2 linked regions of the Prochlorococcus marinus str. NATL2A genome follow. The protein of the gene in region 1 interacts with the protein of each later gene in a pairwise test. Links are inferred from orthologs where the notes say so. Each region holds a gene or a part of one and is shown on either strand. Other genes may lie near its edges.

Region 1 (3,470 bases):
AGGAGCAGAACTAAATTTCCCAACCACCCCATATGCCGCTTGCTTAGCGATTTGATCATGCTTAGGCCTCCTGATAAAAGGGGTTTTATAACCACTTGCATCAATAACGAGCCTAGCAAAATATTTTTTTCCGGAAGTACAAATAACAACGGTCTCTCTTTCTCTAAAATCAATATTATCAACAGTTTCTAGTTGCCAAGAAAGTCCATTACATCTCTCAAGAAGAGCCTCCTGAAAATTAATTGAATTAAAGAGGCCGTAATCAAGATGATGATTTGTACAAATATTACCTTTTCCACCTAATCCATCTCCAAAAAAGCTAACAGTATCTTCCCATCTATATTTCAATAGTTCTTGCATATTTAAAGACTCAAGTTCAGATGCCCAAATCCCATAAGTGTTTGGCCAAGGTTCTAAAGGAGACTTAGAAGCTATCGCCTGAACATCAAGTCCGTGTTGAACCAACTCAGCAGCGATGCATAGAGCAGCAGGTCCTGCTCCCATAACTAATACATCAGCGACATTATTCAATTTCAATTTTTTGACGTTGGATCAGTATTTATTGATTCCTTAGTTGATGATGATTGATTCTCATCATCATCATTAATTTGCTCTGGGGGAACTAAAACAACCTCCGATAACTTATCGCCATTATCAAGCTTTTGAATTCTTACGCCGGTTGCAGCTCTGGATTGTTGAGAGATTTTATCTGCGCTAGTTCTAACAATTACTCCTCTTTCACTAACTAATAATAATTCTTCTCCTTTACCCAGAACCCTTAAACCTACAAGTTCATCTCCATCTTTCCTGAATTTTATAGCTCTTAACCCCATTCCGGCTCTTTTTTGCAAGCGAAATTGTGTCATAGGAACTCTTTTCCCTAGTCCGCTTGCAGAGGCAACAAGTACCCAAGGACCTTCAGATTCTGATGATTCACTATGTAGTTCATCTTCTTCACTTTTATCAACATGATCAGCCAACTCAGTAGACAAAACATCCATACTTACAAGTGAATCTCCAGACTTAAGATTCATTGACTTGACCCCTCTTGCTGATCTTCCTAAAGGGCGTAATTCAGAATCATTTAATCTAAAATGTATTGTCATTCCATTTTTGGAACCAATCAAAACACTATCTCCAGACTCAGCCAGTCGAACCCAAGTCAAAGCATCACCATCCTCTAAACCTATAGCAATTAGGCCATTTGCTCTGATCTTGCTAAAAGCTGAAAGAGGTGTCCTTTTTATATACCCCCCTCTAGTAAGCATCAATAAATAGTTTTCATCATCAAAAGAACTCACAGAAAGCAATGAAGTAATAGCTTCTTCACGCGGAATTGGAAGCAATTGAACAATAGGTGTCCCTTTTGCAGTTCTACTACATTGAGGAACTCTGTAAGCAGGAAGAGCATAAGAAATACCTCTATCACTAAAAAGGAGAAGGCTGTCATGGTCATTACAACTAATAAATTTTTTCACCTCTTCCTCTCCTTGGCTTCGCGTTCCTGCTTTACCTCTAGTACCTCGACTTGTTGCTTCAAATTCATTAACAGGCATCCTCTTTAAATATCCTGTCTCGGTCAACAAAACAACTGATCTTTCATTCGCAATTAAATCAATATCCTCAAGGCCTCCGCCAAGATCGAGAATCTCTGTTCTTCTTTGGGTATTATATTTTTCTTTTATTTCATTTAATTCTATTTTTGTTATTTCAAATACCCTTTCTTTCTTATTCAAAATATCTTTTAAATCTGTTATTTTTTTAACTAAATCCTCATGTTCAAGTCTTATCTTATCTGCCTCTAAAGCGGTCAGTCTTCGTAACTGCATCTGCAAAATAGCATCAGACTGAATATCTGTTAAGCCATGAAGTTCTTGTAATTTATTTTTTGCTGTAGTCGAATCTGATGCTGATCTGATAAGACTAATTATTTCATCTAGCTGATCTAAAGCTAATAATAATCCTAATAATATATGATCTCTACTCTCCGCCTTCTTTAAAAGATATTTTGTTCTTTTCTCAATAGTTTCTACTCTAAAATCTAAAAATACCTGCAACATCTTTCTAAGTGACAATATAACAGGCTCACCATTAACTAATGCAAGCATATTTGCACTAAAATTAGTCTGTAAAGGAGTAAGTTTAAATAAATTATTTAAAACAACCTGAGGATATGAATCTCTTCTTAATTCAACAACAATTCTCATACCATCTCTATCACTTTCATCTCTAATGTCTGCAATACCTTCAAGTTTTTTATCGTTCACCATATCAGCGATTCTTTCAATTAATCCTGCTTTATTTGTTTGATAAGGAAGTTCAGTAATTATCACTGCGTCCCTATCAGGTCTCCCTGGATTTTCAATTGTTTCTATTTCAGCCACTCCACGCATAGTGATTGAACCTCTCCCAGAAAGATATGTTTCCTTAATTCCACTCCTGCCAAGGATCTGACCACCGGTCGGAAAATCTGGACCTTTAATTATATTCATCAAATCTATTTCTTCTAACTCAGGATTAGAAATTAAAGCCATCAATCCATCAATCAATTCGACCAAATTATGTGGAGGTATGTTAGTTGCCATACCTACAGCTATTCCAGAAGAACCATTTAAAAGCAATTGTGGAATTCTTGCCGGTAATACTGTTGGTTCTTGTACTGATCCATCAAAGTTATCGGCGAAATCAACTGTTTCAGATTCAATATCTTCAAGCAAGCTGTCTGTAGTCAAAGATTGTAATCTGGATTCTGTATATCTCATTGCGGCAGGAGGATCATTATCAACAGATCCAAAATTCCCATGCCCATCTATTAAAGGCATCTGCATGGAAAAATCTTGCGCCATTCGGACCAAGGCGTCATAAACGGCGGTATCACCATGAGGATGGAATTTACCTAAAACTTCTCCAACCACACGTGCGCATTTCCGGTAAGGTCTATCGCTAGTAAGTCCAAGTTCATACATCGCATAGAGAATCCTTCTGTGAACTGGTTTAAGTCCATCTCTTGAATCAGGTAAAGCTCTCCCAACAATCACACTCATCGCGTATTCCAAATAGGAACGCGACATTTCGTTTCTTAAGTCTGTCTGAATGATCCGATCGTCGGATTCCCCAGGACCAGTACTATTAGGTCCCAATGGATCAGCCATATATAAAGGTTTTACCAATTATAAGAACATCTGAGCATTAATAAACCTTTTAAAGTGAATAACCATATATCTGAAAGTAAATCACCTCCAACAAAATCAACAATTACAAAAACATGACATAAACGCCCCTTAAAGCCCTCCTTTAAACATCTAGTTAATCTAAAAAATAAGCAAAATCTTGATTATCTATTCCCAACATTTGCTCAATTTGGCACTTCAGTTGGTAGTTTGACGAGAACTTACAAAATTTAGGTGTGAATATTCAACTAGGACGCACCAAAATTGTTCGAAGAGCCTACGGGATTGATGAAATTGCAT
Region 2 (3,240 bases), 510 kb from region 1 along the record:
TAAAGCTCCAAGAAATGCTCCTAAAGATATTAAGAAAAATGTATTGTTTTTAATATCTATACCCATCTATTGAGTACCTAAGAACAATCCAAATGCAAAAGCAATGATTCCTATACTCACAGAAATAATAAATAACTTTAAAGCTCTAAAAAGTTCCAATTGCAAACATAAATCAAACAGATCATAAACAAATGAAGAAAAAGTACTGAGGCTTCCAAAAAAACCAATTGAAAAGAATAATATTAATTGGTAAGAATAAGTAAAAGCTCTAAATTGCTCTACAAGTGAAAGGAATAAACCAAGGCCAAAAGAAGCAAAAGTATTAATTATTAGAATTAAAAAACCTTTGTCTAAATTTAAGTTTCCTAATTTATGATGAATTTGAAATCGAATATTAGCCCCTAAAATTGCACCAATAGAAACAAATAAAATATCAGACATATATCATATTACTCAAATTTCCACCCATCCTCTTCTATAAAACAACTGATCAAAGTTATGACATAAAACACTAACTAATAACCAATTTTTGCTCTCATTACTTTCCCATACTTGAATAACTTTAACTGGTGTTCCTGCTTTAACCTTAGTTAAAGTAGATGAATTATTAGAGGCTGAGGTAAGCAAATTAAAATCTTTTAATGCAATTATTGGTGATCCAATATTATTTTTTCTATGCTGAATAATTGATTCTTGGGCACCCCCAGCAGGTAATGTAGTAGGGGCTACCAAACCAATACATAAAAGCCATGTCCAGACAATAAAAGTACTAATTATATTCATCAAATATCTAAAGTAGCCAGGTCCAGATCAACACTATGAGTTTCAATAAATTCTCTTCTTGGTGCAACTTTATCACCCATTAAAATTGTAAATATTCGATCAGCTTCAAGAGCATCTTCTATCTCAACTCTTTTCATCATTCTAGTTGTTGGGTCCATAGTTGTTTCCCATAATTGTTTAGGCATCATTTCTCCTAAACCTTTAAATCGTTGAATTGTATAATTTGCTTTTTCTCCAAAACTTGCAAGAGTTTTTTGCATATCTGATTCGTTATAACAATATTTATGATTCTTTCCTCTTGTAACTTTATATAGAGGTGGACAAGCAATATAAATATATCCACCTTCTACAAGATCCTTTTGATACCTATAAAAGAAAGTCAACAGCAACGTTCTTATATGAGCACCATCTACATCAGCATCAGTCATGATTACTACTCTGTGATATCTGAGATTCTTAACTTCAAAATCCTCACCTTTTATTCCTAAACCAAGAGCAGTTATTAAAGATTGAATCTCAGTATTTTTATACATCTTCGCATCATCGGTTTTCTCAATATTTAGAATTTTTCCTCTCAAAGGTAAAATTGCTTGAAATTTTCGATCTCTTCCTTGCTTAGCCGATCCTCCAGCAGAATCTCCCTCAACTATATAAATTTCTGATTCTGATGGGTCTCTTGAACTACAATCAGCCAATTTTCCTGGCAAAGTAGAACTTTCTAAAACACTTTTTCTACGAACCAATTCTCTAGCTCTTCTAGCTGCCTCAGCAGCATTAAAGGCTTGTATTGCTTTCTCTAAAATTAAGTCAATAACACCTGGGTTGAATTCTAAATATTGACTCAGAGCCGTCCCTACCAAGCTATCAACAATTCCTCGAACCTCAGTGTTACCTAATTTAGTTTTTGTTTGACCTTCAAATTCTGGATCTGGAACTTTTACAGATAAAACAGCTGTTAAACCTTCTCGAATATTTTCCCCTGCTAAATTCGAATCTCCATCTTTTCGTTTACCTCTTTTCTTTGCAAATGAGTTTAACGTTCTAGTTAATACTGTTTTCAGACCCTCAATATGAGTTCCACCATCTATGGTGCGAATATTATTAGCAAATCCAAGAATGCTATCTGAATAAGCATCAACGCACCATTGCATTGCTGCTTCTACTTGAACACCATCTTTTTCTGAGTTGACATAAATAATCTCTGGATGTAATGAGTCTTTTGCTTTAGTCATATACTCTACATATTCTTTTATTCCACCTTCGTAAAAATAAACTTCTTCATATGGAGTTTGCGAAGAATCATTCGATTGCTTTCTCTCGTCACGAAAAACGATACGAACCCCTCCATTTAAATAGGCTAGTTCTCGTAGTCTCGATGATAAAATTCCGTATTCAAACGATATGCCATCCGTAAAAATTTGATCATCAGGTTTAAAGCAAACAGTAGTACCAGTTAAATTTTTATCTGATTTCGAAAGATTCTCAGACTTTAGACTCCCAATTGATGCGCCTCTTTCGAACCGCTGAAAATGAACTTGTTGTTGCCTCCTAACTGTTACTTCCACCCATTCACTTAAAGCATTTACAACCGATATTCCAACACCATGCAAACCTCCAGAAACCTTATAACCACCGCTTCCAAATTTGCCACCAGCATGCAAAACAGTTAGAACGGTTTCAAGAGCACTTTTACCAGTGCGAGGATGTAAGTCAGTTGGAATTCCCCGACCATTGTCTGATACTGATGCTGAACCATCCTCACAAAGCAATATTGTGATTTGATCACAGTGACCAGCTAGTGCCTCGTCTACAGCATTATCAACAACTTCATACACAAGATGATGAAGTCCTTTAGAGCCTGTTGAACCTATATACATTCCAGGCCGCTTTCTTACAGGTTCCAAGCCTTCAAGAACTTGGATCTGCTCAGCACCATAAGCCGCTTGGACTTTTGAATCTTTACTCATTCTGATAAACGGATGCAGGCAAGGTTGTATTTGATACGAGCATTAGCCGAAACCTTTCCCCAAATTTCAATTTAACATTGGTATCAAGGAAAGTCTTAGGAAAAATTTAAAACCAAATTAAAAAATTTAATTTCATGCAATTACTGCTAATAAAACCCCTGAAAGACAATCATGCAACCCAATAAACCTCTTGTCGTAGCCCTTATGGGCCCAACTGCAAGTGGTAAAACTGAACTTGCGATTGATATTGCAAAAAAAATCAATTCTAATATTCACAATATTGATTCTCGCCAAATTTATATTGATATGGATATTGGCACCGCAAAGCCAACAGCAGTTCAACAAAGCCAAGTAAACCATTTCCTTATTGATATTTGCTTGCCATCTAAACCAATCAATCTTCATGATTTTCAATCCATAGCCAAAACATCCATTGAGAGAGATTTAGAAAAAAAGGGTTTAACTTTACTTGTAGGAGGAAGTGGTTTAT

The links.
Region 2: the proteins of gyrA (region 1) and gyrB interact in binary tests that used the Escherichia coli proteins (3 or more experiments, as listed by UniProt). The link is inferred for Prochlorococcus marinus str. NATL2A from one-to-one orthologs.

What each region holds. Positions count from the first base shown.
Region 1 is NC_007335.2:1,186,495-1,189,964, forward strand. Bases 334-3,470 are described here. They hold gyrA (DNA gyrase subunit A), read right to left. Parts: upstream 3,153-3,470; coding sequence 534-3,152; downstream 334-533. Other genes in these bases: crtL (lycopene beta cyclase), read right to left, coding at 334-537; PMN2A_RS06620 (GuaB3 family IMP dehydrogenase-related protein), read left to right, coding at 3,407-3,470. In the rest of the region: more of crtL, read right to left, coding at 1-333. UniProt on the Escherichia coli protein: A type II topoisomerase that negatively supercoils closed circular double-stranded (ds) DNA in an ATP-dependent manner to maintain chromosomes in an underwound state.
Region 2 is NC_007335.2:1,697,909-1,701,148, forward strand. The notes cover bases 267-3,173. They hold gyrB (DNA topoisomerase (ATP-hydrolyzing) subunit B), read right to left. Parts: upstream 2,751-3,173; coding sequence 783-2,750; downstream 267-782. Other genes in these bases: PMN2A_RS09325 (fluoride efflux transporter FluC), read right to left, coding at 267-441; PMN2A_RS09330 (hypothetical protein), read right to left, coding at 454-783; miaA (tRNA (adenosine(37)-N6)-dimethylallyltransferase MiaA), read left to right, coding at 2,922-3,173. In the rest of the region: PMN2A_RS09320 (fluoride efflux transporter FluC), read right to left, coding at 1-66; more of PMN2A_RS09325, read right to left, coding at 67-266; more of miaA, read left to right, coding at 3,174-3,240. UniProt on the Escherichia coli protein: DNA gyrase negatively supercoils closed circular double-stranded DNA in an ATP-dependent manner to maintain chromosomes in an underwound state.